2 regions of the Dysgonomonas sp. GY75 genome follow, and region 1 is predicted to be linked to the other one. Evidence: riboswitches for the same ligand, from Rfam matches in the RefSeq annotation. Region 1 holds a riboswitch; the other holds the start of a gene.
What was found. A riboswitch is a leader RNA that binds a small molecule or an ion and turns the genes downstream of it on or off. The one in region 1 is predicted to bind cobalamin.

Region 1 (7,616 bases):
CGTAACTTGTAACTTGTAACTATTTTGAATAACTTTGCGTTGCGAGAAAAATCATAAATTAAATAGTAAATAAAGATGAAAAAAGTAGTATTGATTCGCCACGGGGAAAGCGTTTGGAACAAAGAGAACCGCTTTACGGGATGGACTAACGTAGACTTGTCGGAACAAGGAGTACAGGAAGCTGTGAAAGCCGGACAACTATTGAAGAAAGAAGGTTTCAACTTTACCCTGGCCTATACTTCATATCTGAAAAGAGCCGTTAAGACATTGAATAACATCCTTGACCAAATGGATCTGGACTGGATTCCTGTTGAAAAAACATGGCGTTTGAATGAGAAACATTACGGTATGCTTCAAGGCCTGAACAAAGCTGAGACTGCTGAAAAATATGGTGATGAGCAAGTACTGGTTTGGAGACGCAGCTATGACGTTCCGCCTGCTCCACTGGAATCGACAGACCCGCGCTCAGCTTCACAAGACCCACGTTATGCAAGCGTACCTAAAGCATATATTCCTGAAACAGAAGCATTGAAAGAAACAGTAGAGCGTATTCTTCCTTATTGGCTGGAAGTTATCTACCCTTCATTGATGTGCCATGATGAAATTATCGTTGCTGCTCACGGAAACAGCCTTCGTGGTATTATCAAATATCTGAAAGGTATTTCTGATGAAGATATAGTAAGCCTGAACCTGCCTACAGCAGTTCCTTACGTTTTCGAATTCGATGATGATCTGAATCTTGTAAAAGATTATTTCCTTGGCGATCCTGAAGAAATCAAAAAGCTGATGGATGCAGTTGCCAATCAGGGAAAGAAGAAGTAAATATTAAGGATTTACATATAAAGGGCATATATTTTTGAGAATATATGCTCTTTCTTTTTGAGTAAGTTAGGATAATAAAAAGAAAACCACTATCTTTGCCCCGCTTTTATAAGCCCGTACGTGTGATGGGAATGAGGAAGCAAATCCTTGATTTGAGTAACACATTTTAAAATTAAAAGATGAAAACATTTGAACTAAAAGGCGAAGCCAGAACAGACCTTGGCAAAAAAGCAACAAAGGCTTTTCGTAAAGAAGACAAAATTCCTGCAGTTATCTATGGTGGCGAAAAAGCTGACAAAGCTATACATTTCATAGTAACAAACAGCGAAGTACGTAAATTGATTTATACTCCGGAAATTTTCCTTGTAGACCTTACAGTAGGAAAAGACAATTATAAAGCGATTTTGAAAGATATTCAGGTACACCCTGTTACAGATGAGATTCTGCACCTTGATTTTCTTCATGTATTCGAAAATAAACCGATTACAATTGATGTACCGGTAGTACTAGACGGACTGGCTGAAGGTGTTAAGGCAGGGGGTAAATTATCTCTTGACCTGCGTAAGCTGAAAGTAAGAGCTCTTTACGATAAAGTACCGGAAAAAGTACATGTTGATGTTTCAGGCCTTGCATTGGGTAAATCTATTCAGGTTGGAGAACTTCATTTCGAAGGACTTGAATTGCTTAATGCGAAAAATGGTGTTGTTTGCCGTGTTCAATTGACTCGTGCAGCCAGAGGTCTTGCGGCTAAAAACGGCTAATAGCGGATAACTATAGAAAGATAACGAATGAAATATTTGATTGTCGGACTGGGCAATATTGGTCGAGAATACGAATATACCCGCCACAACATAGGATTCAGAGTATTGGACGCTTTAGCTAAAGCGTCCAATATTGTTTTTGCAGACAGGCGTTACGGCTTTGTGGCGGAGATGAAAGTGAAAGGACGCACACTTATCCTGCTAAAACCATCGACATACATGAACCTCAGTGGTAATGCCGTGCGCTATTGGATGAATCAGGAGAAAGTTCCTATTGAAAACGTATTGGTCATAGTAGATGATCTGGCTTTGCCGTTCGGTTCTTTGCGTCTCAAAGGAAAAGGCAGTGATGCCGGACATAATGGTTTGAAGCATATACAGTCGATTTTGAGCACACAGGAATATGCACGCTTACGTTTTGGTATCGGGAACGATTTCCCAAGGGGAGGACAAGTTGATTATGTTTTGGAGGACTTTTCGGATGAAGAGGAGAAAGAGCTTCCGGCTAAAATGGAAACTTGCGGAGAAATAATAAAGAGTTTTTGTCTGGCAGGGATACAAAACACAATGAATCAGTATAACAATAAGTAAGATATGGCTAAAGAAGTAAAGAACGAAGTGCGAATCGATAAATGGCTCTGGGCTGTGCGTCTGTTCAAAACGCGCTCTATTGCCATAGAGGCCTGCAAAAAAGGGCGTATAACGATCAAAGGCGTAACTGTAAAGCCATCGCGGATGATAAAGGCCGGAGATGTAATAGAGGTTCGTCGTCCGCCTGTGACATATTCATTCGAAGTATTGGCTCTTTCTGAAAACAGGATGGGTGCAAAGCTCGTGCCTGAATTTATGCGTGATGTAACTCATCCTTCACAACTTGAAATTTTGGAGATGTCCAAGATGACCGGATTTGTAGATCGAGCCCGTGGAACGGGGCGTCCTACAAAAAAAGATCGCCGCGAGTTGGAGCAGTTTACAGACGATTATTCTTTCTTCGATGATTGGGATCTGGAAGAAGAATAGAGATCACTAATTGAATATATGGAAACATGTTGTCATGAATATGATAACGTGTTTTTTTTGATAACTTTCTTTCAAAACACATTGCAATTCTATTTTATTCTATATCTTTGTTTTTGTATTGGTGTTACAAGTCCGCATTTGCCGGATAGTAATGAAAAGGGAATCAGGTGTAAATCCTGAACAGTCGCGCTGCTGTAAGCTCTTTTCAGTGAGCAGTTAACAGTAATCAGTTAACAGTATTGCTGAAAAAGTTTTTAAACAAAACCCATACCACTATTCATTATTGAATGGGAAGGATGTTTAAAGATGGAGTGAGTCAGAAGACCTGCCAAAGCATATATTTTCATCTTTCGCGGAAAAAGATAGGAAAACAAGAGATTTATCTCACTATTTAAGTATTTGTATTTCAAGAAATGATTGTGTTTAATATCAATCTTATGTCCATTCTATCTGTGTGGTGACATAAGTTTATATTGCAGGCACTTTCTGCTCTGGTTATCATTATATTACAAATTTTAAAAACAAAAACAATGAAAAAGATATGTAAAAGGTGTTCGGCATCATTTAGTTGCAGGGAGGACAGGATAGAGCTATGTAGTTGCCGTAAAGTAAGTCTTGTTATAGGAGTCCGTGATTATATAAAAGATAATTACCGCGACTGCTTGTGTCCTAAATGTTTACAAGAAACCAACAGTTCCTTCTATGCATTCGATGTAAATCCTAAATTTTTGACTAAGAACAAAAATGAATGATTTATAAAGAACTATATTACAGTAAAATAGCAAAAACTTGTTTTAATTTTACAATTTATTATAAATTTAGTCATTAATTCGTTTAATTGTATAGGTAAGTTTCCTTAAATTTGAAGCTAGAAAGCATCTCAAACCTGATTATGTTCAGGTTGGAGTAATCAGTTTGTGATCTTCTGTTCGCTTTAGTCATGTAACAGAAGATTATAAACTGAAAATTGTGCGGATAATCAAAAATTATAAATAATAAACAATATCAGACATGCTACAAGAATTCACTCTAGGCGAAGGTAAAGCAATACTCAACTTCACTCTGAAATTTTGCGACACGCGACAGAAAATACTTAACAGTTATGGATTCCATAGAGTTATAGAAGTCTTTATTCAGAAATTGAAGAAAGAAGAAGTTATTATTTACGAATACTATATCAAAGAATTTAAAACTGATGAGGAGTTTGAAAAAACGCTGATAGAGGCATTTAAATTGCTTACAGTATGCAATACTGATGAAGTGCAGAATGTGCATGGAAAATATGCTATCTTCTTCAATGATAAAGACTTGTTTATTGAACTGATAGAATTACTTTATAGTTTTTGGCGCAGATTAGAGCGTTATACTATTGTTCATAACAGCTCTATCGGAAGCGGTTTGCAGAGTGTTCGCTTTATGCAGGCAAATGAATTATTCAATGAGCTTATTCTCTCTATATACCGTCGTATCGAAGAAACGGTGATCGGTTATCAATATCGTGTATACCGTCAGCTGACAGCAGGTGCGAATGCAGCCCTTACACTGAGCGATATCAACTGGAACTGCCCGGTGGAATACAATGGATTGGCTCCTATACCGTTCATTACGGCAGTGATGTTCAATCCTCCATTTATTTCATACACAAAGAGAAATACACGTGACGGTATTTTCCATGAACATAACATAAACCCGATTGAGAATATAGTTCTTAACGAAGACGACTGGTTCCTGTTCCCTGCCAAAGTTGGGAATATGCTCACATTTGTCTATTTCCATAAAGATTTCATGGTTCATGGATTTGCGCTGGCAAACCTCTTCGAACTGGCAAAAGAGAGCGAATATATCGGTAAAAAACCGGATATTATCTATGTTTTCGGCTACCCTGACGGACATGAAGAAAAACGTACATTCTACTACAAAGATAAAAAGAACGATATCCTTATCGGTTATGCGAACCATTGTGACGATATAGACTACTTCGGATACATGAAGAAGATGTTACTTACACTTCACAATGTGAAGCAAATGGAAAAGAATCGTTTGCCGATACATGGTGCGATGGTAAATATCGCACTGAAAAACGGAAAAGAGTCGAATATCATTATCATGGGAGATAGCGGTGCCGGAAAATCAGAAAGCCTCGAGGCCTTCCGTACACTGAACGAGAAATATATCCGTCATATGCGTATCATATTTGATGATATGGGATATTTGAAAAAAGAAGCAGACGGCACTATAAAAGGTTATGGGACAGAGATCGGGGCATTTGTCCGTATCGATGACCTCGATCCTATGTACGCTTTTGAGCAATTAGAAAGAGGAATTTATACCAATCCTGATAAGGTTAACGCCCGAATCACTATACCGGCAGCCACATACGATGTTATTATGAAAGGATATAAAGTAGATTATTTCCTTTATGCGAATAATTACACAGAGTCGGATACGAAGATTCAATTCTTTACCGACCTGGATGAAGCGATCAAAGTATTCGAAGCCGGAGCCCGTAAAGCAAAAGGTACTACAACCGAAAAAGGTTTGGTGACATCTTATTTTGCCAATCCATTCGGACCTGTTCAGGAGCAGAAACTTGCCGGTAAGCTAATCAAAGAATACTTTACCGATATGGATAAAAACGGAGTTAAAATAGGTGAGATTTATACTTCACTAGCCATAGAAGGTCATAGTAAAGACGGACCTCGTGAAGCTGCAGAGGAATTGTTCACACTGATTAATGAATAAGATATTCTTATCCCTTTCCCTCCAAGAGGGAAGGGGGTATCTTTAATATTCTTTAATACTACATTTCGCCCAAAAATTAGACTGTATGTAAAACATTAGAGATATTCTGATGTTTATAGATAAACACTAAATGGATACTAAAGGTCGCAGACCTTTTTACTTACTGTTTTAAGTATATGGCAACGAATCATTGTTATATCTTTAATCCAGAACATTAAATACTTCATTTAAATAATAAATAGTAGACTATGAGTAATTTGCAGCAATCTTTGATGCATAACAATATCAAACTGCTTGGTGATATGCTGGGTAAGACAATCGGCGAAGCTAAGGGAAAGGATATGGTAGATCTGATAGAAACAATTCGCAGACTTTCCAAAGCCTCGCATTCGGGAGATATTGAAGCACATAAATCGCTGGTGAAGACACTACAGAATCTGAAAGATGAAGAGTTTCTTCCCGTGGCACGTTCGTTTAATCAGTTCCTGAATTTAACGAATACGGCTGAGCAGTATAATAGTGTATCGCCTCATGCTCAGGGAGCCGAAAATCCGGTTAATTTTCCAGATATATATAAAAAACTGAAAGATGCGAATCTTAGTGATGAAGTGATAATAAAAGCAATAGAGAATATCTCCATTGATCTGGTATTGACTGCGCATCCGACAGAGATAAACAGGCGTTCGCTTATCAATAACCTGAATCAGGTAGATCATTGTCTTGCATTGCTGGACCACGATGATTTGGCTAATTACCAAAAGGTACAGATTTTGCGAAGGCTGAAGCAACTTATCGCCCAATATTGGTATACAGACGAAATTCGTCAAAAACGTCCGACTCCCAACGAAGAGGCCAAATGGGGATATGAAGTAGTGGAAAACAGCCTGTGGAAAGCTGTTCCTGCATATATCCGTGAACTCGACGAACAGATAAGGAATACGATACCTTACCGGCTACCGGTTGATGCCCGTCCGATACACTTCTCATCGTGGATGGGAGGCGACCGTGATGGTAATCCGAATGTAACGGCAAAAATAACTCACGAAGTATTGTTGGATAGCCGCAAAAGAGCAGCAAAACTGTTTCTTGAAGATGTTGAAGTTCTGGTAAAAGAACTTTCAATGGCTACATGCACTACTGAATTCAGAGATTATATCAAAGATTATGAAATTCAGGAGCCATACCGTGAATTAATGAAACGGTTGCGTACCAGACTAAAAAATACTGTTGCTTATCTGGATGCCCGTATCGAAGGTAAAAATCCTGAACGCACAGAGGATATACTTATTCATAACGAACAATTATGGGAACCGCTTTATGAGTGCTATAAATCACTCGTAGCCTGTAAAATGGAAATAATAGCCGACGATAAACTGCTCGATACTATGCGTCGTGTACGTTGTTTTGGCTTAACATTGACTCAACTTGATATTCGTCAGGAGAGTACCATACATACAGAAGCCTTGTCTGAAATAACACGCTACCTTGGATTGGGAGACTACGAGACTTGGTCGGAGGAAGACAAACAGGCATTCCTTATAAAAGAACTTAATTCGAAACGTCCGCTCATCCCTCGTAACTGGGAGCCTAGTCCTCAAACTAAAGAAGTTCTTGAAACCTGTAGGGTGATAGCGGAAAGCCCGGTTGGGTCTATCCCTACCTATGTCATCTCAATGACAAGAACACCATCAGATATTCTGGCTGTGTATTTGTTGCTCAAAGAAGCGGATTGTCCGTTTACTTTACCTGTAACTCCATTGTTTGAAACCCTGAATGACTTGAATAATGCCAATGGAATTATGCAACAATTGTTTGCTATCAATTGGTATAAAGGTATTATCAAGAATAAACAAATGATCATGATCGGTTATTCCGACTCGGCTAAAGATGCAGGTTCACTTGCTGCCGGATGGGCACAATACAGTGCGCAGGAAGCTTTGATCAAAACCTGTCAGGATGCTGGAATAGCTCTTACATTATTTCATGGTCGTGGCGGTACGGTCGGCCGTGGCGGAGGCCCTGCTAAGGTTGCTCTTTTCTCACAGCCTCCCGGCTCGTTGAAAGACGGACTCCGTGTAACGGAACAGGGGGAGATGATCAGATTCAAGCTAGGTTTACCTGATTTGGCAATCAAGACACTATCGTTATATACTGATGCTATACTGGAGGCTAATCTTCTTCCACCTCCCGCCCCTAAACAGGAGTGGAGGGACCTAATGGATGAACTTTCCGATATTTCATGCAATAGTTATCAGGGGCTGGTTCGCAGAG
Region 2 (7,616 bases), on a different contig from region 1:
TTCGGAACAATTACTTTCGTAAGCTAAGCCGGTAAGGAACTCTTTGTTCATCACCGTTTTTTTACTGTGTGTATCCAGAGAGCCTTCGGCAAGTTTCACGGCCTTTCCGAGCATGATGCCCAACGTCAGGCTTTTGAAACCGAGGTCAGACGCTATCTTTATCGTTTCGCCGATGAAATTCCCGTAATGGATAAATGCCTGTGCAGGCAGATCAGGATATCTTTGTTTTACGAAACGTTCGCTCTTTGCTCCCGAGTTAATCACTACCCGCTCGCATCCCAGGGCTTTGGCTACCAGCATTTCGCGGCGGATGGAGTTGATGAATGCTTCCGAAGAAAAGGGCTTTACTATTCCCGAAGTGCCGATAATAGATATTCCGCCTGTGATACCCAGTTTGGGATTGAATGTTTTCAGTGCGATTTCTTCTCCGTTGGTAACGGAAATAGTGACATTTACACCTGTCTTTAAATTCCCGTCCGGCAATTTGTCCTGATTGTGGCGCAAGACTTTGAAGATTTCCCGCTTTATCATCATACGGGGTGTTTTGTTGATGGCCGGTTCACCAATTTCTATATCCAGTCCGGGAAGTGTTACTGTACCCACGCCTTTTCCCTGTAAAAAACGGACGCCTTTGTGAGTGTCGCAGAGTTGTACCGTAGATACTATTTCGCATCCGTTGGTAATATCCGGGTCATCTCCGGAGTCTTTTATGACTGAACAACTGACTGTATTTTCTGAAAACCGTGTGGTAGCAACAGGAATGTGTATCCATTCGCCGTTTGGCAGTGTCAGGCCGGTTTCTTCCTGTATCTCATTGGTGAGCAGGGTTGTGAGTGCCGCCTTAGTAGCAGCAGTGGCACATGTTCCTGTAGTATATCCTGTCCTTAAATCGAAGAACCCGGGTACATATTTTTCTATCTCTTTGCATAGTCCGTTTTCGCCATAAACGGAAATGAAAGAAGGGGATAGGGGAGGCCGTTTGACGACTAAAAAGGGTATGTTCAGTTTGCGGGCTGCATCTGCTTTTTCATTAAATCCACCGGAGTCGCCACTTTCTTTTGTTATAATCGCCTGTGGCTTTATTCTTTCGAATAAGGGAATTTCATCCTCTCCCTGCCTGTAATATAATATTCTGTCGCATGGAAAATTGTTTGCCTGAGCAATAGCGCGAGATTCTTCCCTGTCCAGAATCCTGAACCAGCAATTGTGCCGTTCCCAGTACGGTTTAAGTTTTGCAATCGTATTTACTCCTGTCAGCGCAAGCAGGTTATCTATCTTATTACTTTCGAGATAATGGATTGCATTGTTGTAAGAATCGAACCAGAGCAAATCGTCAGTATGCTCCGGATAACTGCGTTCATACCTGACTACGGGTATTTCCAACTTTGCGGATGCAGAAGCTATATTCCCGTGCAGGTTCCCGGCAAAGGGATGCGCCGCGTCTATAATAAGCTTAATGTTATTCTCCTTACAGCATGTAATCATAGACTCTTCATCGAGGGCTCCGGAGAGAAGAATAGCATACACACTCTCCACTTTCTGCAAATCGCCTTTCGTGGAATAATAATATGGTTTGGCAGCCCCGTCGCACACCGATAGGGTTTTGCGTCCTTCTGTTGTTCCGCCGAATATAAGTATCATAGCCTATGTATATTGTCCAGTAGTTCTTCAATGCTGGAAATTAATAAGTCCGGTTGCTCCGGCATACAGATTTTTATCCCGTTATCTGTAATATTAATGTAAGAATCGGTGTTAAACTGCCGCGAAGCCAGTATTCCATTCCGTTGCAGCGCTTTTCTTACCATTGTATATTTCTGTCCGTGCCCAAGTAGTTTTATCTGTCTGTCCGATTCATTTTCTATTCTAAACAGTCCGGTGTTCTGATCGAAAATAATCCCTTTCCGTGCAAAGAAACTGCTCAGGCTGCCATCCAGGGACAGATCTTCGGGTGTCCCTGTCTTTATTCCGCTCTGCTTGTCCATCAGCCATATTTTATCAGCTATCTGGAGCGCCAGTTCCAAATCGTGAGTGGAAAGGAAAATAGTCTTATTCGTCTTGCGGGATAGTTGGTGCAGCAATTGCATGATCTCTACTTTGCTCGGGAAATCGAGAAAAGCAGTAGGCTCATCCAGAAGGATTATCGGTGTTTCCTGCGCCAGCGCTTTCGCGATCATCACTTTCTGCCGTTCCCCGTCACTCAGTGTATGAACCATCCTGTGCGACAGATTTTCTATTTTCACCATCGCGATGGCCTTATCTACGATCTCTTTATCTTCTTTATTCAGTTTTCCCCAGAATCCTGTATATGGGCTGCGTCCCAAGCCGATAAGTTCGCGGGCGCTCATGTTTTTTATATCAAACTTTTCGGTCAGGACTACACTGGCGAGGGTAGCAAATTCCTTTTCGCTATATTCTTTTATCTCTTTTCCACGTATATAGATACTGCCTGACAATTTGGGCTGGAAAGCCGAAAGTGTCCGCAGCAAAGTAGACTTGCCTATCCCGTTGGCTCCGAGCAAGCAGGTAAGCTCCCCGCTGAAAATGGATGATGTTATATTTTCGGCGACAGTAATGCTATTCTTTTTTGAAGAATATCCTATCGAAAGATGCTGTATATCGATTGTCTTTTGTTTCATTTTCCTATTCCGTTATCTCATTTTTACGTTTTCCGAATAATACCGATATAACTATCGGCGCACCTATGAGTGCCGTCACCGAGTTGATGGGTAATGCCCCTTCAAAACCCGGCATGCGTGCTATCAGGTTGCACAGCAGGGCAAGGGATGCCCCGGTGAGTGTGACGGCAGGCATCAGTATCCGGTGGTCGGATGAGACAAATATTGTACGGCACAGATGAGGTACGGCCAGTCCCAGAAAGACGATAGGTCCGCAATAAGCCGTGATGATAGCCGTGATAACACACGAACAGCAAATCACGTACAGGCGGGCACGTTTTATATTCAGCCCTAAATTACGGGCATAACCATCCCCGAGCAGCATAAGGTTCAGGGTTTTGATAAGCAGGAATGAAAGCGGGATAAGTACGGCCATTATAAAGACGAAAGTATAGACCTGATTACCCGATACTTTCGCGAAACTGCCCAGTCCCCATATTACATATGCCCTGACATCTTCATCGTTGCTGAAAAATTTAAGGACGCCGATAATGGCGGTCGCTATATAGCCTATCATGACTCCGATGATAAGGAGTATGACATTTCCCCTTACCCGTTGCGAAATGGCTATTATGATTGCCATCACAGTCATTGCCCCGGCAATAGCCGCCACAGATACAGCCACTTCCCCGAAAAAGCCTAAAGTACTCAACGCCGTTCCGGCAATGCTCCCCGACAGAAGGATAATGAAAGCTACACCAAGGCTTGCTCCAGAACTGATACCCAGTTCGGAAGGACCGGCCAGGGGATTACGGAATACGGTTTGCATCTGCAACCCGCTTATAGATAAGCCTGCTCCCGCAACCAAAGCCGTCAGTGTCTGTGGAAAACGGGATTTCCAGATTATATTCTGCCATATCAGCGGTTCATCTCCTGTTCCGGATAATATATTCCAGATAGAACCTACAGGTATGGAGATGGTTCCCAATACAAGATTAAGTATGAAAAACAGCAGGATAGATGCAAAAATAAGTGCGAGTAAAAGTATATGACGTTTCATTATTTCAATAGTTCATAATATACAGGTGTGTGTTCGGGTAACAACTCGGGGTGGAATATCTTTATCAGGTCGGCCAGTACGACTTCCGGCTCTACAGGCGTATTTTCATAGAAGGGCTTTTCCCTGAGATTGCAATAGATAAGCTTTTTATCTTTGTATGCTTTGAAGTCGGCGTAACGTGCGTCGCTTTGTTTCAGCGCTTCATAGCTGAACGTTCCGTTGTGGCTGTTTACCATACGCCAGTATTCGGCATTCGCGCCCTGAGAATATACAGTTTCGAAATCCACATAAAATCCGCCCGATTCGTCATCGTTTTTCATAAAATAGGATGCTCCCGCATCGCGGAAGAGTTGCGCCAGATAACTGTTCCCTCCTACGACATACCAATTGCCCGAATGCAGTTCCCCGCTAAGTACTACCGGCTTATGGGCCACCGGTCCGGTCAGTGATTTCAACTGATTATATTTTTCTTCTATTTCATCGAATTGTTTACCGGCCTGCTCTTCCATTCCCAATAAAAGCCCTGTAAATTTTATCCATTCGGCCTGCCCCAGAGGGGACGATTCTTTATATCCTAAAAAGCTGATCAGAGGAATATCCAGATTGCGGATAGCATCATAACCACCGCGCTTGAAGGGCGAAACAAGGATAATATCGGGATCAAGAGCCATAACCACTTCGTTGTCAAACTCGCCTTCGATACCGATTTTTCTTGTTTTCCCGGTTTTCAATTGTTCGTTTAGCTGAGGATTGAACAGGAAACGGGTGCTGGTTATCCCTGCTATTTTGTCTACAGCATCTAATTTGATAAAATTGGAAATTTGCAGGGTGGTCATACATACCACACTTCTTACGGGGACTTCTATAATCTGGTACCCGGCAGGTATTCCCGTTTTATCTTCTCCTCGTTTCAACAATGCATATTGATATTTGGTGTCGCTTTCGCCGGAAGGATCGTGTATATCTACCAGTTTGTAATTTCCATGTTCGGATACGGTAAAGCCTTTTGCATATTTGATATTTAATGTATCGTGCGAGCCTGAAATATTGTTGCTATCTTTTTTATTCGAGTTGCATGCTATGAAGCAGCCAAAAGCAAGCAGGATTATTGAACGGGCAAGAAATTTCATATTTGTTTATTTGCGGATTATTATTAGTGAAAAGTAAGGGAATTTCCGGCTTACAATGACTTGCTTGTCTTGTGTATAGAATTCTTTCTCAGCTATTCCCACATTTTCAAAATAGTGGAAAGTGGCGTCCTGAATATTTTCTAATGCTTCCATTATAACCTCTTCACATTGCGAAGCTTTCATCAGTACAATGGCTTTACCTTTCTCCAGTTTTTCTTTCAGGTTGTTTAATGTTATGATACCCGGAATAACTTCGAGTTCTTCCTCTTGTTTCACAATGTGAATGTTGGCCAGAGTGCCACAGGCTATAAACGCAGGCACGCCCGCGATGCGGCTGACAGGTATATTCTCCTGTGTAAGATATTCGCTTATGTAATAGATGGTAGAGTAGAATCCGGCATCGCCTTCGGCTGTAACAGCTATTTTATGTCCGGATTTATACCTGTCCGATATTTCTTTCGCCACAGCCTTGTAGCTCTCAATGGCCAGAGAACGGTCTTTGTTCATAGGCACATTGAATGTGTTCAGTTTTGATTCATCGAAGCCCAATTGCAATAGGACATCTTTTGCCCGTGAGGAGCTTTTTCCTTGGGGAAGGGCGGTTGACGGACAAAATATCAAATCTGCTTCTTGCAGTGTTTTCAAACCTTTCAAGGTTATCAGTTCCGGGTCTCCGGGACCGAGAGATACGAATGTAACGGAATCAAACATCTATACAATCCATTTTATTGGAGTTAAAAATCAGATGCCTTTAGTATAGGACTATAATAGACGAACAGGTACGTGTGTTGTCTGTAAATAGTATTTAAGCCTAAACCGCGAGCTTTCAACTAATAATGTTCCGGCAGGTTTTCTGACTTACTCCATCTTTGAACGGCCTTCCCAATCTTCAGTTAACAGTGAGCAGTTAACAGTTAACAAAAATTATTAACTGATAGCTGATGACTGATGACTGTCAATCAGTGGTTTGAGTATTGTCCAAAAACTTTTTTCAGAAACATTGTTAACTGATGACTGTTAACTGTTCTCTGAATAGAGCTTACAGCAGCGGGTCTGTTCAGGATTTGCACCTGATTCCCTTTTAATCACTCATCCGGCAATGCGGATTTGTAACACCAAAACTTAGTGCAAAGATATGGAATTAAATTTATAAAGATTTATATAATGTATATGAAATAACTTTATCTATGTGTATAGCCGATAGCCTTTAGCTGTTAGCTTATAGCTCTTTGAATTGAAAATCGGCGGAGCCAAATTTTGATTAGGAGATTAGCAGATTTGTAAATTAGCATATTAGCAAATGAGTGATAAGTGTTACATGTGTTACATGTGTTACCTTTTAACAAGTAATGAGTTTTAAGTAATAAGTTGAAAGTTATATGAGACACGAGATACAGGTTGCTAACTGATGACTGTTCACTGACGAGATGCTTTGTTCTGCTCCGTATGACAAGCTAATTATTAATTTTTCATTCTTAATTATTAATTGTTTTCTGTGTCACCTTTGTTACTTTTTTATTCAGTGTTCTTCTGTCCATGCCTAGTGATATTCAGTGTAACAAAAAAGGGTTGTGAAGAAAACGGACAAATAAAAAAGAAGAAAATAGTGTCAGGTTTGTCAGGTTTTAACTCCCTGGCTTCCTTACGGGGCTGGTTGTAAAGCCTTATATAAATGACTCATTGAAACAGACTTTAGCCGATAAGTATTTGGTCAAAGCCTGCTAAAATAATCAACTCTTTCCTCAACTTAAAAGTGGAGGAAGCTTAAGACTGAAACCTGAAGATAAGAAATATACCAAAAAGCTGACAGGTGAGAAAATGAGAAAAACTGTCAGGTTTGTCAGGTTTTAGATTTGATAATGTTGTCTGAAGCCGATTTTAATAAGATAGCATGTCCATCGATTAAAATATAGTTAATTTTATAATCCTTATTGTGTTTATTTGGTAATATCGTTTAATATAGATATTTTTATGCTGTATTTGTTAATTAACTTTTTATGGCTAAACTTATTATTAATTCCTATGCCGATTTTGAGCAGTATGTAGGAAAAGAACTGGGGACTTCTGATTGGCTGAAAATATCTCAAGACCGCATCAACAAATTTGCAGAAGCTACGCTTGATTATCAATGGATTCATGTGGATGAAGAAAGAGCGAAGGTTGAGAGTCCTTTCAAAAGTACAATTGCACATGGTTATCTCATGGTGTCTATCTTGCCCTATCTTTGGGATCAGATAATAGAGGTAAACAATATAAAGATGCTGATAAATTACGGTATCGAAAAGTTGAAATTTAATCAGGCAGTAATTGTCGATAGTGAAGTACGTTTACGGGTTACCCTGGCATCGCTTGTTAACCTGAGAGGTATAGCCAAAGCCGAATTGAAGGTTGTCCTGGAAATAAAAGACTGCCCGAAGAATGCATTGGAAGAAACCGTAATATTTCTATATCACTTCAATAGTTAAGAGAAATATTGCAGATACTATAAGAGAGGGATACTTTAATGATTTAGAGTATCCCTTTTTATCTGTTAGAGAAGATAGAGTGATAGGCTGTTTATCCGGTATTATATCACCGAATTGTAATTGATGCAGGCCTTTACTATTGCTTTCCATTGTATACGATTTATCGGCACATCTTTTGGGTGATATTTCTGATTGTATCCGGAAAGCCTTATAAAGTCATCACCTATATCAGATTTGTCTAAATTTTTAATGGTGAGAAATTCTTCTCCATCGATGGTGAGATATATGATATACATTTCACCCCAATAAATGTCGTTGGTGTGATTTGCTGTTTTATAACATACAA

Region 2: linked by a shared signal. The riboswitch ahead of IR083_RS04635 (precorrin-2 C(20)-methyltransferase) and the one ahead of IR083_RS19610 (cysteine-rich CWC family protein) in region 1 are both predicted to bind cobalamin.

What each region holds. Positions count from the first base shown of each region.
Region 1 is NZ_JADCLQ010000052.1:41,519-49,134, forward strand. Features, by position in the region: gene gpmA (2,3-diphosphoglycerate-dependent phosphoglycerate mutase) at 76-822, shown strand; gene IR083_RS19595 (50S ribosomal protein L25/general stress protein Ctc) at 1,002-1,583, shown strand; gene pth (aminoacyl-tRNA hydrolase) at 1,611-2,174, shown strand; gene IR083_RS19605 (RNA-binding S4 domain-containing protein) at 2,178-2,603, shown strand; cobalamin riboswitch at 2,706-2,951, shown strand; gene IR083_RS19610 (cysteine-rich CWC family protein) at 3,134-3,355, shown strand; gene IR083_RS19615 (hypothetical protein) at 3,615-5,345, shown strand; gene ppc (phosphoenolpyruvate carboxylase) at 5,594-7,616, shown strand, end outside.
Region 2 is NZ_JADCLQ010000009.1:66,483-74,098, reverse strand. Features, by position in the region: gene cbiD (cobalt-precorrin-5B (C(1))-methyltransferase CbiD) at 1-1,641, opposite strand, end outside; gene IR083_RS04650 (ABC transporter ATP-binding protein) at 1,638-2,636, opposite strand; gene IR083_RS04645 (iron ABC transporter permease) at 2,641-3,675, opposite strand; gene IR083_RS04640 (ABC transporter substrate-binding protein) at 3,675-4,805, opposite strand; gene IR083_RS04635 (precorrin-2 C(20)-methyltransferase) at 4,812-5,516, opposite strand; cobalamin riboswitch at 5,631-5,940, opposite strand; gene IR083_RS04630 (MaoC family dehydratase) at 6,803-7,270, shown strand; gene IR083_RS04625 (helix-turn-helix transcriptional regulator) at 7,372-7,616, opposite strand, start outside.